Regions from separate parts of the Streptomyces sp. NPDC006309 genome, predicted to be linked through region 2. Evidence: riboswitches for the same ligand, from Rfam matches in the RefSeq annotation. Region 2 holds a riboswitch; the other holds the start of a gene.

Region 1 (4,904 bases), on a different contig from region 2:
GAGCGGTCGGTGGGTTCGAGGCCGAACTCCAGGCGGACGACGCCGTCCTCGAAGCTGCGCTTCTGGGTGTATCCGGCGTCCGTGAACACCTTGATCATCCTGCTGTTGGCGGGCAGCACCTCGGCGGCGAAGCGGCGGATGCCCCGCTCGCGCGCCACGGCCGCCACGTGCTCCAGCAGGGCGGAGGCGACCCCGCGGCCCTGGTGGGCGTCCTGGACGAGGAAGGCGACCTCGGCCTCGTCGGCGGGCCCGGAGGCGGGCATGCCGTCGGCGCCGATGCGGTCGTAGCGTACGGTGGCGATGAACTCGCCGCCGATGGTGGCCGCGAGTCCCACCCGGTCCACAAAGTCGTGGTGCGTGAAGCGGTGGACGTCCTTGGCGGACAGCCGCGGGTAGGGCGCGAAGAAGCGGTAGTACTTCGACTCGTCCGAGACCTGCTCGTAGAAGCTGACCAGGCGGTCGGCGTCATCGACGGTGATGGGCCGGATGCGCGCGGTACCCCCGTCGCGCAGCACCACGTCCGCCTCCCAGTGGGCGGGGTACTCGTGCCGGTCCTGCCGGTCCGCCGGGGTCTGCATGGGCCCCAGAGTACGGCTCGCGTACGACAACGTCGCGAGGCAGTCTGTGGAGGACGACACGCCGGACCGAGGCCGCGGTCCGACGGCACACGGAGGGGACGAAGGTCCGCTCCGGGCACGCTTCACGATATGGGAAACTGGTCTAGACAACCCTGAGTACTGAAGGGCAGCATCACATGGCTGAGCGCCGCGTCAACGTCGGCTGGGCCGAGGGCCTCCACGCCCGCCCCGCTTCCATCTTCGTCCGAGCCGCCACGGCCACAGGCGTCCCGGTGACGATCGCCAAGGCCGGGGGCGACCCCGTCAACGCGGCCTCCATGCTGGGCGTCCTGGGCCTGGGCGCCCAGGGTGGCGAGGAGATCGTCCTCGCCTCGGACGCCGAGGGCGCGGACGCCGCCCTCGACCGTCTGGCCAAGCTGGTCTCCGAGGGTCTCGAGGAGCTCCCGGAGACCGTCTGAGCCTTACCGCGCAGAGCGCCGGAGCCGCGTTCGCCCCCCGGGGCGGCGCGGCTCCGGCGTTTCCGCGCACGCTCCGCACGGTATTGCGCCGGTTCACGGCCGGCTCGCGCCGGAACTTCCTCGCGAATTCACAGGGAACGGAATTCAGGCAGGGGAAAACATCCGGCCGACAAGCGGGAGACATTCGCCCGACAATTCCCCTCCTTTGTATACGGCGTCCGTGTTAATTCCGCGGGCCCGTCGTGTTTACGGCCCGTTGCGAAGTCCTCACACGCCCCGGGGCACCGGGGAAACGCAGCCGGTGGCCGCTGGTGGCGCGCTCGGTGTGCAGCGCGGTGAGCGCCCGCGCGCGCTCCCCGTCCCCCCGCGCCACCGCGTCCACGATCGCCCCGTGCTCCGCCCACGACTCCACCGGGGCGAGCGGCGTAGCCACCGCGTACATCCAGGCGATCTTGTGCCGCAGCTGGGTGAGCACCGAGGTCAGCGAGGGGCTGCCGGAGGCCTGGGCGAGCGTCTCGTGGAACCAGCCGCCCAGCGCGCGCAGATCCTCGCCGCCACCCCTCCTGGCCCGCTCCTGGCCCAGCCGGACCAGTCCGCGCAGCACCTTCAGATGGGCCTCGGTGCGCCGCTGCGCGGCCCGGGCGGCCCCCAGCGGCTCCAGCAGCAGCCGCATCTCCAGCAGGTCGGCGGCCTCCTGCTCGGTCGGTTCGGCCACGCACGCGCCCGCGTGCCGGCGTGTCACCACGAAACCCTCCGCCTCCAGGGTGCGCAGGGCCTCGCGGACGGGGACACGCGAGACGCCGTAGCGGCGGGCCAGGACTTCCTCGGTGAGGCGGCTGCCGCGTTCGTGGACACCGGCGACGATGTCGTCCCGGACAGCGGTGCACACCGAGTGCGCCGGAATACGCATGACCGACCTCCGCCTTAATACCCGTGAAACGCCGACGATGGACGCGTGTTCCCGTGACTCTATTCCAATGGACCTGAATTTCCGACGGCCGGGCGTCATCCATGGATATATTTTGGTCAGCGGGTCCGGCGGGCACCGGAAGGAAACGACGGAAAAAGGAGAAAGCCCCGGCTCGGTGAGCCGGGGCTTGGCAGGCCGTGCGGGTGTCCGTCCGGTCAGACGTTCACGCCGTGCTTGCGGAGGTAGGCGACGGGGTCGATGTCCGAGCCGTAGTCGGGCGTCGTACGGGCCTCGAAGTGCAGGTGCGGGCCGGTGACGTTGCCGGTCGCGCCCGACACGCCGATCTGCTGCCCCGGGACGACCTTCTGGCCCACCGTGACACCGATGGACGACAGGTGGCCGTACTGGGTGTACATGCCGTCGGCCATCCGGAGCACGATCTGGTTGCCGTACGCGCCGCCCCAGCCCGTGGAGACGACCGTGCCGGAACCCACCGCGTGGACGGAGGTGCCGCTGGCCGCGTGGAAGTCGATGCCGGTGTGCGAACCGGAGGACCACAGGGAGCTGCTGGCCTGGTAGGCCGTGGAGACGTACGAGTGCGCGATCGGGATGACGAAGGCGTTCAGCCGCTTGCGCTCGGCCTCGCGGGCGGCGCGGACCCGCGCCTCGCGGACCTCCTGGGCCCTCTTGGCGGCCGCCTTCTCCGCGGCCGCCTCGGCCGCCTTCTGCTCGGCGGCCTGCTGCTGGGCGGCGGCCTGCGCGTCGATCTGCTCGGCGACGTCGTCGTTCACGGTGAGGACCGGGGTGAGGCCGGTCTCCTCCACGGAGCTGTCCGCGGCGAGCGCCGGGGACGCGGCGAGGGTGCCGATGACGCCGGTGGTGGTGAGGGCCGCGACACCCGCCGCCTGAGCGGTGGTGCGCTTGACCCGGCCGGGCTTGCGGTGCTTCCCGGTGGCGCACATGAACGCCATGAAGTGGCTGGTCCTTTCCTTCCCTCTCGCCTACCGGGTTAGCTGACGGGTTCGGAGCAGGAAGGTCTCCTACGGGCCCCCTCGCTCACGCGCGGGCGCCCGATTCACCCCAGGGACGATGGGTCCCCGGCTCCCCTGGCTCGCGCCGTACGGGGACTCGGCGATGACTGTCCGCTGCCGCGGGTGCGGCGCACTGCCTGACGAACAGCCCGGATGACGGTACGGCGGCCCGCTCCCCCTCCTCAAACAGATCCGGGTTTTTGTAGCGCATCCCACAGGGCAGACAGGCAACCTCCGCCCCAAAACGGGCATCTGAGTGAACGAGTGGAACGGCAGGGGCCCTGACGACCCGTAGGTCGGCAGGGCCCCACGCGCGCGCGTACGCCTTCGCGTCCGCCGGTGCGTCTACTCCGCGGCGACGACGGTGACTTCGCCGATGCCGAGTGCCTCGACCGGCTCCTTGATCCGGGACGCGTCACCGACGAGGACCGTCACCAGGCGGTCCACCGGGAAGGCGTTCACGACGGCAGCGGTGGCCTCCACCGTGCCCGTGGCGGCCAGCCGCTGATACAGCGTCGCCTGGAAGTCGTCGGGCAGGTGCTGCTCGACCTGGTCGGCCAGCGTGCTCGCGACGGCCGCCGCGGTCTCGTACTTCAGCGGCGCCACGCCGACGAGGTTCTGCACGGCGACGTCCCGCTCCGCGTCGGTCAGGCCCTCCGCCGCGAGCGTGCGCAGCACCTTCCACAGGTCGTCCAGCGCGGGGCCGGTGTTCGGCGTGTCCACCGAGCCGCTGATGGCGAGCATCGCCGCGCCCGTGCCGTCCGGCGCCGAGCGCAGGACCTGACCGAAGGCGCGCACGCCGTAGGTGTAGCCCTTCTCCTCGCGCAGGACGCGGTCCAGGCGGGAGGTGAGGGTGCCGCCGAGGCAGTACGTGCCGAGCACCTGGGCGGGCCAGACCCGGTCGTGCCGGTCGGCCCCCACGCGGCCGATGAGCAGTTGCGTCTGGACGGCACCGGGCCGGTCCACGACGATCACGCGCCCGGTGTCGTCGGCGGTCACCGGCGGCACGGGCCGGGGCTCGCCAGGGGTGCCGGTCCAGGCGCCCAGGGTGTCGGCGAGCAGCGCGTCCAGGTCGGCGCCGGTCAGGTCGCCGACGACGACCACGGTGGCCGTGGCGGGCCGCACATGGCGGTCGTAGAAGGCGCGTACGGCCGCCGCGTCGATCTTCGCGACCGTCTCCTCGGTGCCCTGGCGCGGGCGGGACATGCGCGAGTCCGCCGGGAACAGCTCCCTGGAGAGTTCCTTGGCGGCCCGGCGAGCCGGGCTGGCCAGCTCGTGCGGGATCTCGTCCAGGCGGTTGCGGACCAGCCGCTCGACCTCGCTCTCGGCGAAGGCGGGCGCGCGCAGGGCGTCGGCGAGCAGGCCGAGGCCCCTGGCCAGCCGGGAGGCCGGGACCTCCAGGCCGAGCCGGACGCCGGGGTGGTCGGCGTGCGCGTCGAGCGTGGCGCCCGCGCGCTCCAGCTCGGCGGCGAACTCCTCGGCCGAGTGCCGGTCGGTGCCCTCCGAGAAGGCCCGCGCCATGATCGTGGCGACGCCGTCCAGACCGGCGGGCTCGGCGTCCAGCGGCGCGTCCAGCAGCACCTCCACGGCGACGACCTGCTGGCCGGGGCGGTGACAGCGCAGCACGGTCAGGCCGTTGCCGAGGGTGCCGCGCTCGGGGGCCGGGAACGCCCAGGGCCTGGCCTCACCGGGCTGGGGCTGGGGGTGGAACTCCATGGTGGCGAGCTCGGTCACTTGGCCGTCTCCTCGTTCTCGGTCTCGTCGCGGCCCGCCTCTACGGTCGCTTCCTGCTCCGGGTCCCCGGGGACCTCGGTGTCCTCGACGGCCTCCGGGGACTTCGGCTCGTAGACGAGGACCGCGCGGTTGTCGGGGCGCAGACGAGCCGCGGCGACCTCCCGCACCTCCTCGGGGGTCACCTCCAGGACGC
Region 2 (4,904 bases):
CGCCTCCCTCATCGACGGCTGCCGGCTGGCGCGGGGCGGCACGCAGGTCGTCGGGCACGCCGACCCGGAGGCCGTGCGCAAGGCGCTCGGCACGCACGGGGGCGCGGCGATCGTCGTCTCCGACACGGTGTTCTCGGTCGACGGGGACCGGGCGCCGCTGGCCGCGCTGGCCGCCGCGTGCCGGGAGTACGGCGCCGGGCTGGTCGTGGACGACGCCCACGGGCTCGGCGTGCTGGGCGACGGCGGCCGGGGCGCGCCGTACGCGGCCGGCCTCGCGGGAGCCGATGACGTGGTCGCCACGGCGACCCTGTCCAAGTCGCTGGGCAGCCAGGGTGGTGTGGTGCTCGGCCCGGCCCGGGTGATCGACCACCTGGTCAACGCGGCCCGCACGTTCATCTTCGACACGGGCCTGGCGCCGGCGGCGGCCGGTGCCGCGCTGGCCGCGCTGCGGCTGCTGGAGCGCGAGCCGGGACGGGCGGCGCGCGCCCGTGAGGTGGCCGCGGAACTGCATGCACGGCTGACCGCCGCGGGTCTGGAGGCGGTGCGTCCGGACGCCGCGGTGGTCTCCGTGCGGGCTCCGTCCCCGGAGCAGGCGGTGCGCTGGGCGGCCGACTGCCGTACGGCGGGCCTGTCCGTGGGCTGTTTCCGTCCTCCCTCCGTGCCCGACGGCATCTCACGGCTGAGGCTGACCGCCCGCGCGGACCTGTCCGGGGCCGAGATCGAACACGCTGTACGCGTCATCGGCGAGACGCGACCATGAGTCGGCGTGACACGGCCGTGTGTCACCGGATGACGATGAAAGAAATGACCGGTTCTGATCAGAGCGCGGTGATGAATTCGGACCAGCTGCCGGCGGAGAAGAGCAGCGCCGGTCCGGCCGGGGTCTTGGAGTCACGCACGGCGAGCAGCCCGGCTCCGGGGCCGGAGCGCGGCCGGGCCGTCTCCACGCAGTTGTTGGCGCCCGTGCTGTAACTGCTGCGCAGCCAGCGCGCGTCGGGCAGGTCGGTACTGGCAGGGATGTTCCGAGGCGGTGCGGGCATGGTGCCTCCTTACGCGCCGTCACCTATTGCGGCGATGTAGTCCAACGAGTCCTCGGGGGAAAGGGCGTGGAACTGAAGGGTCTGGAAGGCCTCGGTGTAGGCCACCAGGTCTTCTTTCCGTTCCAGGTAGAGGCTACTCGTCAACTGGTCGAGAACGACTACATCCAGATCGGAAGTGCTCGGAAATGAGAAGATAACGAAAGGCCCGGTGAGGCCGATATGCGCCCCGGCACTGAAGGGCAGGATCTGGAGCCGTACCTGGGGCAGCGAGGCGGCCTCCATCAGCCGCTCCAGCTGACGGGACATCACCGCGCGACCGCCGACCTCCCGGCGCAGCACCGCCTCGTCCAGTACGGCGCTCAGCGCCGGCGGCGGGTCCGCGCGTAACACGTCCTGCCTGGCCAGACGCACCTCCACCAGGGTGTCCAGCCGGTCCTCGTCCAGGTCCTTGACGGCCGCCCGGGTCACCGCGCGGGCGTACTCGGCCGTCTGGAGCAGGCCCGGCACGACCGTGGTCTCCAGGGTGCGCATGGCGCTCGCCTGCGACTCCAGGCTGATGAAATCGCGGTAGGTGGGCGGGAGTTCCCCGCGGTAGGCGTGCCACCAGCGGTTCCGGCCGCCCGCGTCCTGCGACCCCGCCAGCATCAGCAGCAACTCGCGCAGGTGTCCGTCGTGGACGCCGTAGGCGTCCAGCAGTAACCGCAGATCGGCCGGTTTCACACCACTGGCCCCGGTCTCGATCCGGCTCACTTTCGACTGGTGCCAGCCGACGAGCCGGGCCGCCTCACCGCTGGTGAATCCGGCGCCGGTACGCAGCCTGCGCAGTTCGGCGCCCAGTTTGCGACGGCGCACTGCCGGACCGTTCTGCATGGGCTCCTCCTTACTCCTTCCGGGCCGCCCACATACGGTTTCGCAGCGCAGGGTTCACCGCTTCGAGCGACAGATATATGCATATCCCGGTGGATCGCTCCCCCTGACCGACCCGTTGATGGCAGTCTGGCGAACAAGCACCAGTTCCGGGACCGTACTCGAAGCATTCGCTGTATGTCGGACCGCGGTCCCGCGGGAAAGGGACGACGTCGCCATGGCAGACCATCTGGAAGCATCCGTCACTCTGCCGAGCGATCCCGCCTCGGTCTCCGCCGCCCGCTCCTACGTCGTGGGCACCCTCGTGGAGTGGGGTCTGCCCTCGGACACCGAAACGGCCGACACCGTGCGGCTGATCGTCTCGGAGCTGGCCACCAACGCCGTGCAGCACACCCTCGGCCAGTCACCCACCTTCACGGTCGACATCGCACTGGACCGTGACGAACACCTGCGCATCGGTGTCACGGACAGTCATCCCCGCTTCCCGAAGAGACTGCCCGCCGCCGTGCAGCAGGACAACGGCCGCGGCATGGTCATCATCCGCTGGCTCACCGCGGAGCACGGCGGCAGGCTCCGCGTCCGCCCCACCCGTGAGGGCGGCAAGACGGTCTGTATCGAACTCCCCTGGACGCTGCCGGCCGCCCCGTTACCGGCAGGCGGGCCGCAGGAGCCCTGAGCGGCATGGCCGCCCGGCCGGCTCCGCCGCGGGACGTGTCGGCCCCGGGCCGCCCGTGGTGACGGGCGGCCCGGGGCGGCGCTACGGCGCTCGGAGCGGGCCCAACGCTCGGAGCGGGCCCGGCGCCCGGAGCCGGCCGTTCACCGTGGCGGGGGCCGGGGCCGGGCGCTCTCGCTCCGCGGCCGGGTCAGCTGACCCGGCCGTACCAGACGCTCCTGGTCCAGATCTTCTGAAGCCTCACCACGTCACCGGTCCTCGGGGCGTGCCAGATCTTTCCGTGGCCCGCGTAGATGCCGACGTGGTACACGCTGGAACCCGAGTGGAAGAACACCAGGTCACCCGCCTTGCGGCTGCGGGCGGAGATGTGGTGGGTCTTGTTGTACTGCTGCGCTGCGGTGCGCGGCAGCTTCTTGCCCACCTTCTTGAAGGAGTAGAAAGTCAGCCCCGAGCAGTCGAACCTGCGCGGACCTGTGGCGCCCCACTTGTACGGCGCACCCTTCTTGGAGGCCGCGACCTTGAGTGCCTTCGTCGCCATCGTGGCGGCGGACGCGTCGGTGGCGAGGCCGGGCACGGCGATCGAGCCGCCCACGGCGGCGAGGGTGAGGGCCGAGGCGGTGCCGGCCCTGGCCATCAGTGACGGGACACGATTGAGCGCAGTCATGCGCAACCCTTCGTCAGCCGCCTGTGAAGGATGACCTGTCGGATTCGGGCTGGCGAAGTTGCCCGGCCGTGTCGCCACGGCTTCACCCCAAGGGCGGCTCGGAACCCCGCCCGTCCGCGTCGAGCAGACGAACATGTGTTCCGGCGACCCGTCTTGCCTGGGTCCTCCACTCCTGCCGATCCACTCCTGTCGACCGGTCATCCGGGCGGCGGCAGGACTCGGCGTCCGCCCGGATCGCCCCGCCGCGGTGGCGGGGTCTTGTCGTCAGTCAGGGATCTTGACCTACAACTGTCGGAAAATCCCAACGGAATCGGGGCTTTGTGGTGTTACTCACCACTCACCCGTTCGGGTGGACATCGCTGTGTTCGAGTCATCGTCAGGACCCGTGCGTAGCCCCCGACCTGGGGCTAAACGCTCTCCGCCGCACACCCGACCCACATGCCGCACAAGTCGGGAAGCCCGAAAATCATTCCGGATGTCCACCGGACGGGCGTACCTCGTTCGGACCGTTTCGAGCCCGGCGCGAACGGAAAGCGTCGACACGGGGACTTCGGACGGCCGGCCGGGTGTCCGCCTCAGCCGACGGCATCGGGCGGGAGCGCGACGCGAGCGGTACGGCGCTCACCGTCCAGCACGCGCAAGGCCCGTGCCAGCGTGTCCCCGTGCAGCTCCGTCTCGCCCCGCTCGTGCATCACCTCGAGCGCGTCCCGGAGCTCTGCCGCCTTGCGCACCAGGGCCTGGGCCGCGCGCAGCCCGCGGTACGTGTCTCCGTGCCGGGCCGGATTGACGCGGCCCAGCAGGTCGGCCGCCTCCAGGTAACGGTCGATCAGGTCGCCCTCGGCGCGGGTCAGCGCGGGCAGCGGCGGCAGCTCCGGCGGCATCGGGGGGCTCACCTCGCGTCCGGTGCGCCGGGCGCGTTCCGGCGGCTGGGCACGATGTGATCCACCAGGCCGTAGGCGAGGGCCCCGGGGGCGTCCAGGAACAGGTCCCGCGCCAGATCCTCGTGCACCTGCCCGGCCGTGCGCCCCGTGTGCCGGACGAGCATCTCCGCCAGCAGTGCGCGGACCCGGGCCAGCTCCTCGGCCTCGATGAGGAGATCGCTGGGCCGGCCGCGCACCGGCTCGGGCAGTCCGGGCTGTTCGATCAGCATGCGCGCGCCGGGCAGTGCGGACCGCTTGCCCGGGGCGCCGGCCGCGAGCAGCACCGCGGCGGTGGAGGAGGCCTGTCCCAGGCAGTACGTCGCCACGTCGCAGCTGATGTAGCGCATGGTGTCGTAGATCGTGGTCATGGCGTGGAAGGGGCCGCCCGGCGAGTTGATGTACAGCGTGATGTCCCGGTCAGGGGCCGCGTGTTCGAGGTACATGAGCTGGGCCGTCACGTCGCTCGCGGCGGTGTCGTCGACCGGGGTGCCGAGGAGGACGATCCGGGACTCGAAGAGCTTGCCGTACGGGTCGAGGGTGCGGGCGCCGCTGCCCGTGCGCTCGGTGAACTCGGGCAGGACCTGGCGGGCGAACGGTCGGGACATGGGCACACCCCTCTCACGCGGACCGGCTCCGGTCCGCTCTCCGTAAAAAATGTACAGGACGTACAGAGCGAGGGAGGTGTGCGCCGGTGGACACGTCACCCGCCGTGGCGGGGTCCGGGGCGGCGGACCTCTGCT

The links. A riboswitch is a leader RNA that binds a small molecule or an ion and turns the genes downstream of it on or off. The one in region 2 is predicted to bind cyclic di-AMP.
Region 1: linked by a shared signal. The riboswitch ahead of ABZ117_RS04625 (M23 family metallopeptidase) and the one ahead of ABZ117_RS25860 (C40 family peptidase) in region 2 are both predicted to bind cyclic di-AMP.

Annotation. Positions count from the first base shown of each region.
Region 1 is NZ_JBEXRO010000002.1:480,995-485,898, forward strand. Features, by position in the region: gene ABZ117_RS04610 (GNAT family N-acetyltransferase) at 1-578, opposite strand, end outside; gene ABZ117_RS04615 (HPr family phosphocarrier protein) at 755-1,036, shown strand; gene ABZ117_RS04620 (GntR family transcriptional regulator) at 1,260-1,946, opposite strand; gene ABZ117_RS04625 (M23 family metallopeptidase) at 2,162-2,917, opposite strand; cyclic di-AMP (ydaO/yuaA leader) riboswitch at 2,930-3,090, opposite strand; gene ABZ117_RS04630 (pitrilysin family protein) at 3,323-4,711, opposite strand; gene ABZ117_RS04635 (pitrilysin family protein) at 4,708-4,904, opposite strand, start outside.
Region 2 is NZ_JBEXRO010000022.1:119,510-124,413, forward strand. Features, by position in the region: gene ABZ117_RS25840 (8-amino-7-oxononanoate synthase) at 1-760, shown strand, start outside; gene ABZ117_RS25845 (DUF397 domain-containing protein) at 819-1,040, opposite strand; gene ABZ117_RS25850 (helix-turn-helix transcriptional regulator) at 1,050-1,910, opposite strand; gene ABZ117_RS25855 (ATP-binding protein) at 2,125-2,583, shown strand; gene ABZ117_RS25860 (C40 family peptidase) at 2,771-3,244, opposite strand; cyclic di-AMP (ydaO/yuaA leader) riboswitch at 3,247-3,384, opposite strand; gene ABZ117_RS25865 (hypothetical protein) at 3,820-4,125, opposite strand; gene ABZ117_RS25870 (ATP-dependent Clp protease proteolytic subunit) at 4,134-4,769, opposite strand.